Regions from separate parts of the Stenotrophomonas sp. TWI587 genome, predicted to be linked through region 2. Evidence: riboswitches for the same ligand, from Rfam matches in the RefSeq annotation. Region 2 holds a riboswitch; the other holds the start of a gene.
The links. A riboswitch is a leader RNA that binds a small molecule or an ion and turns the genes downstream of it on or off. The one in region 2 is predicted to bind glycine.
Positions count from the first base shown of each region.

Region 1: another riboswitch for glycine. It lies ahead of gcvP (aminomethyl-transferring glycine dehydrogenase); the one in region 2 lies ahead of ABE464_RS06295 (trimeric intracellular cation channel family protein).

Region 1 is NZ_JBDJMW010000005.1:60,464-69,589, forward strand. It holds gene ABE464_RS09625 (AraC family transcriptional regulator) at 1-271, shown strand, start outside; gene ABE464_RS09630 (amino acid permease) at 347-1,744, shown strand; gene gcvP (aminomethyl-transferring glycine dehydrogenase) at 2,469-5,348, opposite strand; glycine riboswitch at 5,437-5,538, opposite strand; gene ABE464_RS09640 (multidrug effflux MFS transporter) at 5,817-7,040, shown strand; gene ABE464_RS09645 (hypothetical protein) at 7,144-7,530, shown strand; gene ABE464_RS09650 (glycoside hydrolase family 19 protein) at 7,577-9,118, opposite strand.
Region 2 is NZ_JBDJMW010000003.1:143,455-152,580, reverse strand. It holds gene ABE464_RS06335 (hypothetical protein) at 1-187, opposite strand, end outside; gene ABE464_RS06330 (primosomal protein N') at 625-2,805, shown strand; gene ABE464_RS06325 (glutathione S-transferase) at 2,841-3,461, opposite strand; gene ABE464_RS06320 (hypothetical protein) at 3,562-3,765, shown strand; gene ABE464_RS06315 (NYN domain-containing protein) at 3,775-4,536, opposite strand; gene ABE464_RS06310 (NAD(P)/FAD-dependent oxidoreductase) at 4,699-5,991, shown strand; gene ABE464_RS06305 (ribonuclease E inhibitor RraB) at 5,992-6,336, opposite strand; gene ABE464_RS06300 (GIY-YIG nuclease family protein) at 6,423-6,692, opposite strand; glycine riboswitch at 6,737-6,830, shown strand; glycine riboswitch at 6,839-6,930, shown strand; gene ABE464_RS06295 (trimeric intracellular cation channel family protein) at 7,023-7,640, shown strand; gene ABE464_RS06290 (MdtA/MuxA family multidrug efflux RND transporter periplasmic adaptor subunit) at 7,895-9,010, shown strand; gene ABE464_RS06285 (MdtB/MuxB family multidrug efflux RND transporter permease subunit) at 9,007-9,126, shown strand, end outside.

The DNA.
Region 1 (9,126 bases), on a different contig from region 2:
CATGCAGACCCTGCTCGACATCACCGGCTTCTCGTTGTCCAAACTGGAGCGCACCTTCCGCAAGGTGTTCCAGATGACCCCGCAGCAGGTGCTGACCCGGCTGCGCATCCAGATGGCGGTGCACCTGCTGCATGGCCCGGACAGCATCGCCAGCATCGGCCAGGCCTGCGGGTTCACCGACCAGAGCGCGTTCACCCGCAAGTTCAAGGCCGAGGTCGGGCTGTCGCCACGCGCCTACCGCGTCCAGATCGGCGAGCGCGCCGCTGCCTGAGGCGGGGTGGGGCTTGTGGCCTATGCCGCCGCGCGGCCGACAGGGTATGGTGACGCACTTGTTGCCCGCCAATCGATTCCGATGCCCGCATCCCAGACTCCGGCTCCTGCCACTCCGCCCGCCGATACCCGCCTGGGTCACGCGCTCAAACCCCGCCAGCTGATCATGATGGGCCTGGGCAGCGCGATCGGCGCTGGCCTGTTCCTCGGCTCCGGTGTGGGCGTCCAGGCCGCCGGCCCGGCGGTGCTGCTGTCCTATCTGGTCGCCGGCGCGCTGGTGATCATCGTGATGAACGCGCTCGGCGAAATGGCCGCGGCCAAGCCGACCAGCGGTGCGTTTTCGGTGTATGCCGCCGATGCCATGGGCGCCACCGCCGGCGCGACCGTGGGGTGGCTGTGGTGGGTGCAGCTGGTGATCGTGATCGCCGCCGAGGCGGTGGGCGCGGCCGGGCTGCTCGCCACCGTCTGGCCGGCCATTCCGGTGCCGATGGCGGCGCTGGCCTTCATGCTGTTCTTCACCGCGATCAACCTGCTCGGGGTGAAGAACTTCGGCGAGTTCGAATTCTGGTTTGCGATCCTCAAAGTCGCCGCGATCGTCGGCTTCATCCTGATCGGCGTGGCCCTGTTGATGGGCTGGCTGCCGGAGGTCACTTCGCCCGGCCTGCGCAACTTCACCGAGCACGGCGGTTTCATGCCGAAGGGGCTGGCCGGTATCGGTGCGGCGCTGCTGGTGGTGGTGTTCGCCTTTGGCGGCACCGAGATCGTGGCGGTGGCCGCGGCCGAAACCGAGGATCCCGAGCGTAGCATCGCCCGCGCGATCCGCACCGTGGCCTGGCGCATCCTGGTGTTCTACATCGGTTCGCTGAGCGTGATCATCGCGGTGGTGCCGTGGACGAGCGAGGCGCTGAAGTCGCCGTTCGCTGCCGTGCTGGAAGCTGCCAAGATTCCGGGCGCGGCGACGGCGATCACGCTGATCGCGGTGATCGCGCTGCTGTCGGCGCTGAACGCCAATCTCTATGGTGCGTCGCGGATGATGTATTCGCTGGCGCAGCGCCGTGAGGCGCCGGCGGTGCTTGGGTGGACCGATCCGCGCCAGGTGCCGATCATCGCGGTGCTGGCCAGTGTGCTGTTCGGTTTTGCGGCGACGGTGATGGAGCTGGTGTTCCCGGACAAGGTGTTGCCGGTGCTGCTCAATATCGTGGGTTCGACGTGTCTTCTGGTGTGGACGATTTCGTTGTTGTCGCAGTTGATTCTGCGTCATCGGGCGAATCGGGAGGGGACGCGGTTGCCGTTCCGGATGGCGGGGTATCCGTATCTGACGGTGATCGGGTTGGGGGTGTTGGCGTTGATTTTCGGTCTGCTGCTTTCCGAGTCGCACACGCGGTTGCAGTTCCTGTCGATGGCGGCGCTGACGGCGGTGATTGCGGCGAGCAGTGAGATTGCGCGCCGGGTGCGTGGTGGTCGGGACGGCTGACGTTCGACAGCCAACAGCCAACAGCCAACAGCCAACAGCCGTAGATTCGGGCCTCCGCTTGACTGGGCGGGCACGGGTGGGTTGTCGGGACCCGCTGCAAGTACGTCCTTGTAAGCTCGTATGCCGCCATCCATGGCGGCATACGGTCCCGCCAACCCACCCGTGCCCACCCCCTGACAGGGGGCTGGTGGGCAATGGGAAGTCAAAAGCACAACGCAGAACGCTGCCAAGCTGATGCCGGGCTGTTGGATGCACTGATGCTGGCAACTGGCAACACAACCCAACGCTCAAAGCTCAAAGTTCGACACTGGATACGCACTGCGTACTAGCAGTAGCACTTAGCACTTAGCACTTAGCACTTAGCACTTAGCATTGAACGTTGGGCGCCCATGCTGATGCTATGGACAGTCATCCGATGAGTGCATGAGGTGTTAGTGCTCGCCTCCGCTGCACGGCGATTGCGTTTGCTTTTTCAGAGGTAGCCGACCCACTGTCGAGGGCGGGGGTGTGTGGGTTGGCGGGACCGTTGGAGCGGCATGGATGCCGCTCACGAGCCTCCAGGGACGGATTTACGGCGTGTCCCGCGGACCCGCACACCCCTGCCATGCCACAGCATCTCGCCGACGTTGAGCTCGGCCGGTGCGCCAGATTGGGGGGGCATGAAGCAACACAAAAAACGGCCCGCTTGCGCGGGCCGTCTGCTGTTGCGTCAGGGCAGGGAGGCTTAGACCTCCACGCCCTCGTCTTCCTTGTACGCATCGACCGGGATGCAGGCGCACATCACGTTCTTGTCGCCGTAGACGTTGTCCACGCGTGCCACCGGCGGCCAGTACTTCTGCTGGCGCAGGCTGGCCAGCGGGAAGGCCGCCAGCTCGCGCGGGTAGGCGTGGGCCCACTCGCTGGCCGAGACCGCCGTGGCGGTATGCGGGGCGTGCTTGAGAGGGTTGTCCTCACGGTCCAGGCGGCCGTCTTCGATTGCCGCGATCTCCTCGCGGATCTGGATCATCGCGTTGATGAAGCGATCCAGCTCGTGCAGCGATTCGCTCTCGGTCGGTTCCACCATCAGCGTGCCGGCGACCGGGAAGCTCAGGGTCGGGGCGTGGAAGCCGAAATCGATCAGGCGCTTGGCCACGTCCTCGGCGCCGATGCCCGAGGTCTTCTCCAGCGGACGCACATCCAGGATGCACTCGTGCGCGACCAGACCGTTGCGGCCGGTGTACAGCGTCTTGAAGTGCGGGGCCAGGCGTTTGGCGATGTAGTTGGCGTTGAGCAGGGCCACCTGGGTTGCCTTGCGCAGGCCGGCGGTGCCCATCAGCGTGATGTACATCCAGCTGATCGGCAGGATCGAGGCGCTGCCGAAGCTGGCCGCGCTGACCATGCCGACATCGCCTTCGCCGCCCAGCACCTTCGGCAGGAACGGGGCGAGGTGCGACTTGACCGCACACGGGCCGACGCCCGGGCCGCCGCCGCCGTGCGGGATACAGAAGGTCTTGTGCAGGTTCAGGTGCGAGACGTCCGAGCCCCACTTGCCGGGCTTGGCCACGCCGACCAGGGCGTTCATGTTGGCGCCGTCGGTGTACACCTGGCCGCCGTGCTTGTGCACGATCTCGCAGATCTCCACCACCTCTTCCTCGAAAACGCCGTGCGTGGACGGGTAGGTGATCATCAGCGCGGCCAGGCGATCGCTGTACTTCTCCGCGTTGATGCGGATGTCGTCCAGGTCGACGTTGCCGTTGGCATCGGTCTTGGTCACCACGACCTTCATGCCGCACATCTGTGCCGAGGCCGGGTTGGTGCCGTGCGCCGAATCCGGGATCAGGCAGACGTCGCGATGGCCTTCGCCGCGCGAGCGGTGGTAGGCGCGGATCGCCAGCAGGCCGGCGTACTCGCCCTGCGCGCCGGAATTCGGCTGCAGGCTGACCGCGTCATAGCCGGTGCATTCGACCAGCATCGCTTCCAGACCGTCGATCAGTTCCTTGTAGCCGGTGGCCTGGTCGGCCGGGGCCAGCGGATGGATGTTGGCGAACTCCGGCCAGGTCACCGGGATCATCTCGGCGGTGGCGTTGAGCTTCATGGTGCAGCTGCCCAGCGGGATCATGGTGCGATCCATCGCCAGATCCTTGTCGGCCAGCGAACGCAGGTAACGCAGCAGTTCGTGTTCGCTGTGGTGGGTGTTGAACACCGGGTGGGTCAGGAAGTCGCTGGTGCGGACCAGATCGGCCGGCAGCGCATCGGCGGTGGCGACGTCGAGGGCATCCACGTCGACCGTGGCACCGAACAGCTGGCCGAGCGCGATGATGTCGGCGCGGGTGGCGGTTTCGTCCAGGCTGATGCCGACCGCATCGCTGTCGATCGCACGCAGGTTAATGCGCGCAGCCGCAGCCTTGGCATGGATCGCCTTGGCGTCGATGTCCTTCACGTGCAGGGTGTCAAAGAAGTGCTCGCCGACGTTGACGCCGGCACCGCGCAGTGCCGCGGCCAGGATCGCGGCCAGGCGGTGGGTACGGCGGGCGATGCGGGTCAGGCCTTCCGGGCCGTGGTACACGGCGTACATGGAGGCCATCACCGCCAGCAGCACCTGGGCGGTGCAGATGTTGGAGGTCGCCTTCTCGCGGCGGATGTGCTGCTCGCGGGTCTGAAGGGTCAGGCGGTAGGCGGCATTGCCCTGCGCATCGACCGAGACACCGATCAGGCGGCCCGGCATCGAGCGCTTGTACGCATCGCGGCAGGCCATGAAGGCGGCGTGCGGGCCACCGAAGCCGAACGGCACGCCGAAGCGCTGCGAGTTGCCGACCACGATGTCCGCGCCCCATTCGCCGGGTGCGGCGATCAGGGTCAGTGCGAGCAGATCGGTGGCCACGGCGACCAGGCCGCCACGCGCGTGCACGGCATCGGCCAGCGCCTTGTAATCACCAATATGGCCGAACGTATCCGGGTACTGCAGCAACACGCCGTAGGCTTCGGCTTCCATTGCCTCGGCCGGGGTGCCCACGCGCAGCACGATGCCCATCGGCTCGGCGCGGGTGCGCAGCAGTTCCAGCGTCTGCGGGTGAACGGCGTCGTGCACGAAGAAGGTATCGGACTTCGACTTGGCCGAGCGCTTGGCCAGCGTCATCGCTTCGGCTGCAGCGGTGGCTTCATCCAGCAGCGAGGCGTTGGCGATTTCCATGCCGGTGAGGTCGGCGCACAGCGTCTGGAAGTTGATCAGCGCTTCCATGCGGCCCTGCGAAATCTCGGCCTGGTACGGGGTGTAGGCGGTGTACCACGCCGGGTTTTCCAGCACGTTGCGCAGGATGACATTCGGGGTGAGCGTGCCGTAGTAGCCCTGGCCGATGAAGGTGCGGAACACCTGGTTCTTGTCGGCGATGGCGCGGATCTTGGCCAGCGCCTGCACTTCGGTCAGCGACTCGGGCAGGTCCAGCGGTGCCGGCGACTTGATCCCGGCCGGGACGATCGCATCGGTCAGCGCGTCCAGCGAGGCGTGGCCGACCACGTCGAGCATCTGCGAGATTTCGGCGTCATTGGGGCCGATATGGCGTTCGACGAACGCGTGACTGTGTTCAAGCTCGCGCAGGGAGGGGGTGTTCTGGGACATGGCTGGCATCCGGAAGAGTGGGCACGCACGTTCGGAAGGCGGCCGGGCCGGTGCGCGTCGCGGGCGACAGCGATCCACCGGACCTTGCGGTCTTCCTGGGTGCCCCTCTGTCCTTTTGCCTGAGAGTTTAAAAGCACGCATCTGCGTGCTTCGTGCCCCTTCGGCGCCGGCATTCGCCGGTCTCTCCAGAGTTTTGATGCGGGTGGTATCGGGCCTGAGCGATTACGGGCGTTGCGCCTTCGGCAGCGGGTGTCCGCTTCTCCCACCATGTAGCCCGGCGATTATAGCCCAGCCCTTTCGGCCACTGGGCCTTTCCGGCACATGAATACGGGGCCGCACGGGCGGCAGAATGGGCCCCCGGGCATGGTGCCGGGGGGCGCAAAGGCCTATCATCTCCGGATCCTCGTATTCATCTGGCGCCGCCCTCCCGGGCTGGCGCCCGCCGTGCATTGCGCATGGCCGCTGACGGAAGCCCGCATGACGCCCGCCTCACCCTCGACCCGCCGCCTGGCCCTGCTGCTCGCAGGCTTGGCGATGTTCGGTCCGTTCTCGATCGACACCATTTTCCCGGCCTTCCTGCTGCTGGGCGAGCGCATGCAGGTGGACCAGGTCGCGGTGCAGCAGACCATCAGCGTGTACCTGTTGTTCTATGGCCTGATGAGCCTGGCGCACGGCCCGCTGTCCGATGCGTTCGGCCGCAAGCGGGTGATCATCGGCGGGCTGGTGTTGTTCATCGGCGCCTCGATCGGCTGCGCGCTGTCGCGGGACATGACCACGTTGCTGGTGTTCCGCGCGCTGCAGGGCGTGACCGCGGGTGTGGGTGTGATCGTCGGCCGCGCCGTGATCCGTGATCTGTACCACGGTGCCGACGCGCAGCGCTTGATGAGCCAGGTCTCGATGATCTTCGGCGTGGCCCCGGCGATCGCCCCGATCATCGGTGGCTGGATCCTGCTCGGCGGCGGCGACTGGCCACTGATCTTCTGGTTCCTGGTGCTGTTCGGTGTGGTCCTGCTGCTGGCCACGGGCAAGTGGCTGCCGGAAACCCATCCGGTCGAGGCGCGCACGCCATTGTCGATGCGTGAACTGCTGCGCAGCTATGCCCGCATGGGCTCCAACGCGCGCCTGCTGCGGCTTTCGGCCGCCGGCGCGCTGAATTTCTCCGGCATTTTCCTGTACATCGCCTCGGCGCCGGTACTGGTGATGCAGCACCTCAAGCTGGGCGAGGGCGGGTTTGCCTGGTTGTTCATTCCAACCATCGGCGGCATGACGATGGGCTCGTTCCTGTCCGGGCGCATGGCCGGGCGGATCCTGCCGCAACGGCAGATCGCGATCGGGTTCGGCCTGTGCGCACTGTCGGCCGTGCTCAACATCACCTATGTGCTGTCGGTGCAGCAGATCGCGCTGCCGTGGGCGGTGATGCCGATCTTCCTGGGCGGCGTGGGCATGGCGCTGATCTTCCCGGTGCTGGCGCTGGCGGTACTGGACATGTACCCGCACCAGCGCGGCCTGGCGTCTTCGATGCAGATGTTCATCCAGCTGATGATCAACACCGTCGTGGCCGGGGTGGTCTCGCCCATGCTCAGCAGCAGCCCGGTGCATCTGGCGTTGGGCTACATGGGCTTCTTCGCGCTGGGCGGCTCGTTCTGGTACTGGGAACGGTATTGCGAGCGCCGCCGCGCCGTGCTGACGCCCATCGAGTGATGCCCATGCTCGGCCCTGCCCGCACAGCCACAAAGCGGGGCGGAGACAGGCCCACCCTGGCCTGTGCGGTATCCTTGACGCTTTGACGCAGTCCGGATTTGCCATGTCGACCACCTCCAAACTGCGCCGCGACATCCGCCGGCGCCGTGAAACCCAGGCCGCCAACCGCGAGCAGGCTGCTACGCCGCCGGTTGAGCCGCATGCAGAGCTGCGCGATCAGCAGCGCACGCTGCTGGCCGGCATCGTCCGCCGCGACGGCGAATGGGTGCTGGGGATGGATGGCCGCATCGCCGGACAGACGCCCAGCGCGGCGCGGGTACTGGCCCTGATCATGCAGGCCGCAGAGCTGCACGAGCGCCAAGGCACGCCGGTGCGCCTGGTCTATTCCGATGCGCTCAAGGATGCCGCGCATGCCGAGGCCAAGGCCGACGGTATGGATTTCGAACAGTTCAAGGTGGAACTGGCCGCCCAGTTGAAGCCGGCGTCGTAGGGGTGAACAAAAACGGGGCGACGCAACTGCGTCACCCCGTCGTTGATCAGCGACCGCGAAGGTCGTCGATGACATCCACATTCGGGAACTTGTCGATCACGCACTTCACGTAATCGGCCGGCTTGAGCGCCGAGTAGGGCGTCTGGTACGTCACCAGCTTGCACTGGTAGCTCTTGCCGCCAACGTTGCCTTCGTGCCAGTCGTAGTTCTCTTCCCAGTAGATCGGCAGCGCGCCAGCGCCGCTTTCATCGAACTGCTTCATCCCCTTGCAGCCCAGCACTTCATTGCCCGGTACCGGCACGTTGAAGTGGTCAGCGGCCGCCCGGTAATACTTGATCCGGTTCTGCGACTGCAGATGCTCGCCGCTGCCGCCACATTCCACGCCGCCATTGATGATCTGCGTGGTCACGCCGAAGCCGGGCACCAGGCCATTGGCGATATCGTGCGCGTTGGGCTGCCACGTCCCGTCGATCACATGCATCATCGAGGGTTTGGGCGGCTGCGGGTACATGTAGAAGAACGCGGCACTGGCCAGGTTCAACCAGGTATCGGCGACCAGATCCGGACGGTCCAGCAGTGTGCGTACCGTACCGAACATCGCATCGGAGAACGGGCCGTAGTTGTAGTTGTAGGACAACTGCTTGGCACCGCGCCCGAAGTAGCTCTTGAAGCGGCCGGCATGGGGGCCGCTCTCGAACACGCCACACGGCCAGGTCTGACCCTGCCAGGTGGCCGGGTTGCATTCGCCTGCGTAACCATCCGGGGTTTCCTCGTTCCAGCCCATCTCACGCACATGCACCAGTGCCTGACGCCACTCGGGAATCGGGCTGTGTGCATCGTGACCGCCGGTTTCCTGCGCGAAGTGCGCCACCATCGTCGCCAGCGTTTTGCGGCAGATGGCGTCGGAGTCGCGGCCATCGGTGTAGGTGGCGCAGATCGCCGGGAACTTGGCGAATGCCTGGAGGAAGCCTCGGTAGCTGTATTCCGGCGCCCGCATCGGGAAAATGAAGTCGAACTGCGCGGCATCCAGCAGCGATTCAACCCGGCGAACGTTCACCGGGTTGGCCGCGCGCAGCGGTTCGACCAGCTCGACCTGCGCATTGGGCAATGTGCGGATGGACTGCAGCGTCTGTTGCATCAGCGGAAAGTCGGTCAGCCGGACTTCGTCGCCCAGCAGCTTGCTCAGCGGGATTTCCACCGGTTCCAACGGCTCCGGATCGACGGGGTCCACCGGGTCGACCGGGCCACCGCCGCAGCCGGGCGCCGTCTCGGCAACTTCTTCCCACGGCGAGAGCCACGGCTGTGCAGGATCGATCGCTGCCGGCGATTCACCCACGTTGGCCCACCATTTTGCCTGGTAGTAGCGCCCATCGAAGATCACCACGCAGCCGCCGCTGTAGCTCTGGCTGGGATCGTAGGTATCTGCGACGGCGGGCAGGGCGCGGGTCAACATCGCGCGGGAATCGGTGCCAGCGGCAGCGTGTCTGGTGACGGTGGGCAGCACGTTGCCAGCGTGTGCGGTGACGGCGGCGGAAGCGGAGGCCAGTACAGCCATGACGGCAGTGGCCAACAACGTTCGATGTTCCATCGGATGTC
Region 2 (9,126 bases):
GGGCCATGGGCAGGTCGCTGGCGATCCCGGCGAAGGCGCGCATCACCGCGACCAGGGCCTGCTCGGCCACCGTCGGATCACCGCACTGCAGCTCGGCCACGACCAGGGCGCGGCGTTCAACGCCACGAAGAAACGCCGACAGCGCGCCGGCTGCGGTAGAAGAAACGGGGGCGGGCGCAGCCGTCATAGCAACTCCATCATTGTGTGGAAATGATAGCGATTGCGTCACTCCAGCGGCGCGCGGATGTTCACTTCCTGTGAGCGGCCACGGTCTGCAAAGCCTTCCGGCCCAAAAGGTTGTGCACAGCACCACGTAAAACCGGGGCGGAACGAGAGGCGAGGCTCCCGTCAAGTCTGTTTCAACTTTGTTTCACAGCTATCTTGTTGTTTTTATTGATCATTGTTGCGTGGCTATTTTTTGACCAACCTGAGGAGAACGTCGGAAGTTCCTGACGCAAGGCGGTCACATACGCAGTGGCACACAGACTTATCCACAGAAGATGTGGATAAGCCTGAATCTCCAATCAAGTCGGATATTTAGGTGGGATTTATGATTCGGCGCGTACCCGGTTGAGACGGTGAATGGGCGTGATCGGGCCCGCTCCTGCCCGCTACACTGACCCGATGACCTCCTTGTCTTCCACCCTGCGCGTCGCCCTGCCGGTGCCGCTGCCGCAATTGTTCGACTACGCTCCGCCGCCCGGCCCGGCCCCGGATGCGCAGATGACCGGGCAACGGATCCGGGTGCCCTTCGGCTCCCGCGAGCTGGTCGGGGTGGTGGCCGGGATCGGCCAGGTCGAGGATCCGGGGACCCTGCGCGCCGCGATCGAGTGGATCGATACCACGCCGCTGGTGACCGGTGAACTGTGGCGTTCGCTGCAGTGGCTGGCGCGCTACACCCATGCGCCACTGGGGGAGGTGATCAGCACCGCCCTGCCCGGTCCGCTGCGGCGGGGTGAGGCGGTGCCGGACACCCATCAGTGGGGCTGGCAGCTCACGGCGGCCGGGCGCGACCCGCAGCCCAAGCTGCGCAGCGGTACCCGCCCGCAGCGCCTGGCCGAGTGCCTGGCCGAGGGTGTAGTGAATGAAGACCGCCTCGACACCTTGATGGACGACTGGCGCAGCGCCGCGCGCGCGCTGGCCAAGCGCGATCTGGTCGAACGGATCGCGCTGGCGCATGCACCGGCGGTCGCCTCGCCGGCCAGCGGCCCCGCACCCAACGCTGAACAGGCCGAGGCGATCGCCGCGATCACCTCCGCCGACGGCTTTGCCGCCTACCTGCTCGATGGCGTGACCGGCAGCGGCAAGACCGAGGTCTACCTGCAGGCCATCGTCGACTGCCTGGCGCGTGGCAAGCAGGCGCTGGTGCTGGTGCCGGAGATCGGGCTGACGCCGCAGACGCTGTCGCGCTTCCGCAACCGCCTGGGCATTCCGGTGCATGTGCTGCACTCCGGCTTGAACGACAACGAGCGTGCCCGCGTGTGGGCGGCCGCATCGCGGGGCGAAGCGCAGGTCATCGTCGGCACACGCTCGGCGGTGTTCACCCCGCTGCCCAATGCGGGCCTGATCGTGATCGACGAAGAGCACGACGGCAGTTACAAACAACAGGACGGCATCCGCTATCACGCACGCGATTTCGCGTTGGTGCGCGCCAAGGCGCTGGACGTGGCCGTGGTGCTCGGCAGCGCGACGCCATCACTGGAATCGCTGCACAACGCACATGCCGGTCGTTACACCCATCTGCGCCTGAAGCAGCGCGCGGGCGCCGCGCGTCCGCCCGTGGTGCGCGTGCTGGATGTGCGCAAACGACCGCTGCGCGATGGGCTCTCGCCAGAAGTGCTGGCCGGCATCACCCAGCATCTGCAGGCGGGGCACCAGGTTCTGGTGTTCAAGAACCGCCGCGGCTATGCGCCCGTGCTGCTCTGCCATGACTGCGGCTGGACCGCGCCGTGCCAGCGCTGCGATGCGCCGATGACGGTGCATGCCGGCGGCCGCCGCCTGCAGTGCCACCACTGTGGCGCGCGCCAGTCCGCGCCGCTGGCCTGCCCGGAGTGCGGCAGCCTGGCGTTGCAGCCGCAGGGCATTGGTACCGAGCGGCTGGAAGAACACCTGGTGGAGGCCTTTCCGGAGTTCCCGGTGATCCGCATCGACCGCGGCACCACCGGCAAGCGCGATGCGCTGGAAACCCAGTTGGCCTCGCTCGGCGATCGCGCGGGCATCTTGGTCGGCACGCAGATCCTGGCCAAGGGCCACGACCTGCCGAAGCTGACCCTGGTGGTGGTGGTGGGGATCGATGAAGGCCTGTTCTCGGCCGACTTCCGCGCAAGTGAAAAGCTCGCCCAGCAGCTGATTCAGGTCGCCGGCCGCGCCGGGCGGGCGGTGGATGCCGGCGAGGTCTGGCTGCAGACGCATCACCCGGGGCATCCGCTGCTGGAAACACTGGTCAACGGTGGGTATCACGCTTTCGCCGAGGCCGAGCTGCAGCAGCGCGAGGCGGCCGGTTTCCCGCCCTTCGCGCATCTGGCGCTGCTGCGTGCCGAAGCGCAGCAGGTGGAGCATGCCAATGCGATGCTCAGTGCGGTGCGTGCGTTGATTCCCGACGATGCCGCGGTAGAGCGCTATGGCCCGATGCCGGCACCGATGCCACGCCGCGCCGGCTACCAGCGCACCCAGCTGCTGTTGTCCTCACCCGCGCGGCGCCCGCTGCACGGCGTACTGGATCAGGTGACACCGCAGATTTCCGGACTGCCTCAGGCACGCAAGGTGCGCTGGTCGCTGGATGTGGATCCGATGGATCTGTATTAGCCCGGCAGGTGCCGACCGTGGGTCGGCACGGCTGCTCAGGTCAACGCCGTCATGACCCCACGCTGATACGCCGGCCGCTGTTTCAGCCGTTCGTACCAGGCGGCCAGATGTGGCAGGTCGGGGCGCTGGATCGGCATCTCGAACCAAGCATAGATGAAGGCGCCCAGCGGGATATCGCCCATGGCGAACTGCTCACCGGACAGATACGGCTGCCGCGACAAGGCCTCATCGGCCATCGCCAGCAACTCGCCCGAACGCACCAGCGCGGCGGCGATACGCGCCTCATCGCGATCGGCCGGCGCGGTCCGCAACGTGCCCCAGAACAGATCGCGGAACACGCCGGCGAAGGTCGAGGTGGTCCAGTCCATCCACTTTTCCGACTGCGCGCGCGCCACCACGTCTTCCGGGTACAGCGTGCCCAGCGCATAGCGCGCCGAGAGGTAGCGCACGATCGTGTTGGATTCCCACAGCGGCAAGCCGTGGTCTTCGATCACCGGCACCAGCCCGTTCGGGTTCATCGCACGGTATTCCGGCGACTGCGTGCCGCCGAATGCGCCGCCGACCTCGATCGACTCGTACGGCGCTCCGATCTCCTCGGCACACCACAGCACTTTGCGCACGTTGCTGGAATTGCGACGGCCCCAGATTTTCAGCATGATCGGTGTCTCGTATCGGGCGAGGCGCGCCACGGGGCCGCGCGGTGCCGCTACGATACGCCTATAGGCGGGCCGACCGTCATTTCATGGATGAAAAACAATGATCCTTTACGCGCTCGAAATCGTGTTGCTCATTGCCGGGATCGGCACGCTCGTGGTTGGTTATCGCCGCCACCATCGCAATCTGATGCTCAGCGCTGCCCTGTTGCTGCTGGCCAGCGGCGCGCTGCCGGAGGCTGTCCGGGGCTTCTCCGATGGCTTCAACGGCAGCACGGCCCGCCCGTTGGCCGTGCTGCTGCGCTGAGGCCGGCGGTTACTTCGCCGCCTTCGCCGCATTCTTCTTGGGCAGGGCGCGTACATAGGTCGACTTGCCCTCTTTTTTCATCTCGAACAGGCCGGTCGCGGCCAACAGATCGCTGAGTTTGCTGTACCCGTAATTGCGCGAATCGAACGAGGCCTGGTTGCCGATCTGGCTGCCGACCGGGCCTAGGTGCGACCAGCCATCCTCGGCTTCGGCCGAGGTCACCGCGCGGCGCAGCATCTGCACCAGCCGGGTATCGTTGCGCAGCTCCGGGCCGCTCTTGCGCGGGCGGGTTTCCTCGTTGTCCTGCTCCACCTCCTGGTCGGCCGGATGCGGCTGACCCAGGGCTTCGATGTAGGTGAACTTCGAGCAGGCGTTGACGAACGGCTCGGGCGTTTTCTTCTCGCCGAAGCCGTACACCTTCACCCCGTCGGTCAGCAGGCGCATCACCAGCGGGGTGAAATCCGCATCGCTGGAGACGATCGCAAAGCCGTCCAGATTGCGGGCGTACAGCATGTCCATCGCATCGATCACCATCGCCATGTCCGAGGCATTCTTGCCCCGGCTGTAGGCGAACTGCTGGATCGGGCGGATCGCGTATTCGTGCAGCACGGACTCCCACCCTTTCAACCGAGGGCTCTTCCAGTTGCCGTAGGCACGGCGGACATTGGCCACGCCGTAGCGGGCGACTTCAGCCAGCACCGCGTCGATCTTGGAAGAAGGTGCGTTGTCGGCATCGATCAACAGGGCGATGCGCTTTTCCGGTTCGGACATCTCGGTCTCCAGGGCGGAATCGGATCGGCCATCGGGCAAGCGCTATGGCCCCTGAACCCAGTATCGGCCATCGACGTGAACATCGCGCATCACGTGCGACCATGGGCGGCATCACGAGACGACCTGCGCCGCCCCCCTCCGGCGCCCGCCAAGGAGTGAAGCATGACCCGCGATCCCACGCCCCACCTGCTCATCATCGGTGGTGGTTTTGCCGGCCTCTGGGCCACCCGTGCCTTGGCTTCGGCGCACGTGCGCATCACCCTGGTGGACCGTCGCAACCACCATCTGTTCCAGCCGCTGCTCTACCAGGTGGCCACCGCGGGCCTGTCGGCGCCGGATATCGCCGCCCCGCTGCGCCACATCCTCGGTCACCAGCGCAACGTTGAAGTGCGCCTGGGTGAAGTCACTGACATCGACAAGGCCGCACGCACTGCGACGCTGGCCGATGGCACGCAGATCACCTACGACACCCTGATGCTGTGCACCGGCGCCACTCACGCCTACTTCGGTCACGACGAATGGGCCGCCGATGCGCCGGGCCTGAAAACGCTGGACGATGCCATCGCGCTGCGCCGCAAGCTGCTGCTCGCCTTCGAGCGCGCCGAGGCCGAACCCGATCCCGCGCGCAAAGCCGCTTGGCTCAGCTTCGCCGTCGTCGGTGGCGGCCCCACCGGCGTGGAGCTGGCCGGCACGTTGGCCGAAATCGCACGGCATACGCTGCGCAATGAGTTCCGCCATATCGATCCCGCCTCGGCCAAGGTCCGCCTGGTCGAGGCCGGCCCGCGCGTGCTGTCCACCTTCCCCGAGGTGCTCTCGCTCAAGGCGCGGCGGCAGCTGGAAAAGCTGGGCGTGGAAGTGCTCACCGGCATGCCGGTCAGCGACATCAATGCGGAAGGCTTCCAGCTGGGCGAACGCTTCGTCGAGGCCCGTACCGTGGTCTGGGCCGCGGGTGTCGCCGCCTCTCCGCTGGCACGCACCTTGGACGTGCCACTGGACCGCGCCGGCCGCGTGCCGGTACAGCCCGATCTCACACTGGAGGGCCACCCGGAGATCTTCGTTGCCGGTGATCTGGCTGCGTTGACCCAGGCCGATGGCAAGCCGGTACCCGGGGTCGCCCCGGCGGCCAAGCAGATGGGCAAGCACGTGGCGACCACGATCCAGGCGCGTCTGGCCGGCAAGCCTGCGCCGGGCCCGTTCAAGTACCAGGACTTCGGCAACCTGGCGACCATCGGGCGCATGGCCGCGATCGTCCACCTTGGCCGCCTGCAGCTCTCCGGCGTGCTGGCGTGGTGGTTCTGGCTGGCCGCGCACGTGTTCTTCCTGATCGGCTTCCGCAACCGCGTGGTGGTGCTGCTGAACTGGGCAGTGGCGTACTGGAGCTACCAGCGCAGCGCGCGGATCATCTTCGGCGATGCTCAGGAGGATCGCCGGCCGAAACGGCCGCCGACGCCCTGATCAGCCCTGCGACAGGCATCCCCAGCCATCCACCTGACCGCTGTAGGACACCGCCTCACTCGCGAGCAGACCTTCGAAGCCGGCGATGTTCTGGTGGGTCGGCAGCATCAGCGGATGCACCACCACCTGCCACGGGAACTCATCGTTGCCCTCATACGCGGCGAAGGACACCTTCTGGTCGTTCTTGAGCAGGTGCACGGCGAAGGCGATCGCCACGTCCTGGGTCGGGAAGATCAACGCGAAATCCACCTCGCGCGGAACCGACAGGTCATCGCCGTCCTGCAGCATGTTCCAGAGCACATCGCCATTCTCATCTTCCGGGTACAACGACAGATCGCGGGACATGGCACTCCAGGGCTTGGGCAAGCGGATCAACAAACGAGGGTCGATGGTATGCCGCCGGCGAAGGCGCGAACAAGCCGGGTGCCGCGCTACATGGGGTCGCCCAACTGCAGCCACGCCAGCTTGCGCTCCCGCGGTTGCCGCTTGAGCTGCCACTCGGCCTTCGACGCCGCTGCCCGGTCCGGGTAGGCGCGCATCGCCAGCACCTTCACCGGTGGGTTGGCGCGGGTGTATTTCGCCCCTTTGCCGGCGAGATGGGCCTGGAAGCGCGCGTCCACGTCGTTGCTGATGCCGGCGTAATAGCTGCCGTTGCGGCATTCAAGCAGGTACAGGTACCAGAGGGCGGGTTCAGCGGGCATACCGGGATTATCCCCCGGCACGGGCCCGGCGGCTGCTAGAATCCGCCCCGGATGCAGGAGAGAGGCGCCGCGCTGGCGCCCGCCGAAGGCGCAGGCTCCCATAATCGCTCAGGCCGGTGGCTGCACAGCCACCAACCATGCATCCGACACGCCGATCTGGAGAGAGGTCTTCAATGACCCGCCGAAGGGGCACGTGGCCTTGGCCACCGAACTCTCAGGCAAAAGGACAGCGGGAGCGGCAACGGAATCCCACCTCACGACAGTGCAGCGGCGCTGGCGTGATGCGTGTGCGTTTCCGTCCCCGCCTGATGTGTCCCCCGGAGCCACCCCATGCTGCTCTCCCTGATCTACCTCATCGCCATCTCGGCCGAAGCCATGACCGGCGCGCTGTCGGCCGGCCGCCGCCGCATGGACCTGTTCGGCGTGGTCATCATCGCCTGCGTGACCGCGCTCGGCGGCGGCTCGCTGCGCGACATCGTGCTCGGCCATTACCCGCTGGGCTGGGTGAAGCACCCGGAGTACCTGGGCTTTACCATCTGCGCGGCGCTGATCGCGACCTGGGTGGCACGCTGGATGCACCACTTCCGGCGCACCTTCCTGGTGCTCGATGGGCTGGGCCTGATCGCGTTCACCCTGATCGGCTGCGCGGTCGCGCGCGAGGGCGGGCACACGGTGCCGATCATCCTGATCGCCGGCATGCTCACCGGTGCGTTCGGCGGCGTGCTGCGCGATGTGCTGTGCAACGAGGTGCCGCTGATCTTCCAGAAAGAACTGTATGCGGTGATCACCCTGCTCACCGGCGCGGCCTACCTGACCCTGCTGGAACTCGGTGTGTCACTCAACGCGGCCACGCTGTGGTGCCTGGGCGGTGGCTTCCTGTTCCGCCTGCTGGCGATCCACTTCAAATGGGAAATGCCGAAGTTCGTGTATCGCGACGAGGTACATTGACGCACCGGCGGGCATGACCAAGGTCACGGGAGCTTGAGCGGCCCGGCCCTGTATCATGGCGCTCCCGTTCCCTTCGAACGGCATCCAGCCACGCGGCGGTGTTCCACCCGCTGCCCCGCCAGACACCCTCTCCCCCGTTGACCTGCCGCCGTCGGCCGGTCCCCATGGACGCACTGCTCCGGTGGAGGGTGCGCAGGATGCGTATGTCCGCTTCAACGCCCCCGTCGTCTCGCCGTCGTTTGGCCAAACCGCTGTTGATCGCTGCCGCTGTCAGCCTGGCCGCCATCGCTGCATGGAAGCTGCTCTCGCCCGCCCCCGCCGCCGGCCCGTCCGGGGGTCCGCAGCCGACCCCGGTGCGTGTGGCCACCGCGACGCAGGAAGATCTGGTGGTGCGTCTGAAAGCGCTCGGCACGGTGACCCCGCTGCATACGGTGAGCATCCGCAGCCGCGTGGATGGCGAACTGCTTCGGTTGGCCTTCTCCGAGGGCCAGCACGTCACCGCCGGCGAGCTGCTGGCCGAGATCGATCCGCGCCCGTTCCAGGTGCAGCTCTCGCGTGCGCTGGGTACCCAGCAGCAGAACCTGGCCGAGCTGGACAATGCCGAAAGCCAGCTCAAGCGCTTCGCCGAACTGCAGAGCAAGCACTTCGTCTCCGCGCAGGACCTCAGTGATCAGCAGAGCAAGGTGCGCCAGCTGCAGGGCCGCCGCCAGACCGACCAGGCGGCGGTGGATGAAGCACGCCTGCAGCTGCAGTACACCCGCATCACCGCGCCGGTGGCCGGGCGCATGGGCCTGCGCAATGTGGATGTCGGCAACCTGGTGCGCAGTGGCGATACCGAGCCGCTGGCAACCATCACCCAGACCACCCCGATCAGCGTGCTGTTCACCGTGCCAGAGCCGGACCTGCCGGCGGTGGTCGCTGCCGCACGCGCCGATCCCCGGTTGACCGTGGAAGCCTGGGACCGCGAGGAGCGCACCGCGCTGGGTGACGGCGTGCTCTCCAGCCTGGACAACCGCATCGATACCGCCACCGGTACGCTGAAGCTGCGCGCGCAGTTCGCCAATGCGGATGAGTCGCTGTTCCCCAACCAGTTCGTCAACGTGCGCCTGCAGGTCAGCAGCAGCGATGCGGTGGTCATTCCCAATGCCGCCGTGCAGTTCGGCAGCAAGGGCAGCTACGTCTACGTGATCGCGGCCGATGACACCTCGTCCCTGCGCAGCGTGGTGCTCGGCCCGGCCGATGGCGAACGCGTCTCGGTGCGCGAAGGCCTCAAGGCCGGCGAGCGTGTGGTGGTGGAAGGCATCGACGGGCTGCGCGAAGGCGCCAAGGTCGAGGTGGTGGAGCAGGACCCGCCGCGGACCGGCGCATGAACCTCTCGCGCCCCTTCATCGAGCGCCCGGTCGCGACCACGCTGCTGATGGTGGCGCTGCTGCTGTCCGGCGTGATGGCCTACCGCTTGCTGCCGGTCGCGGCACTGCCGCAGGTC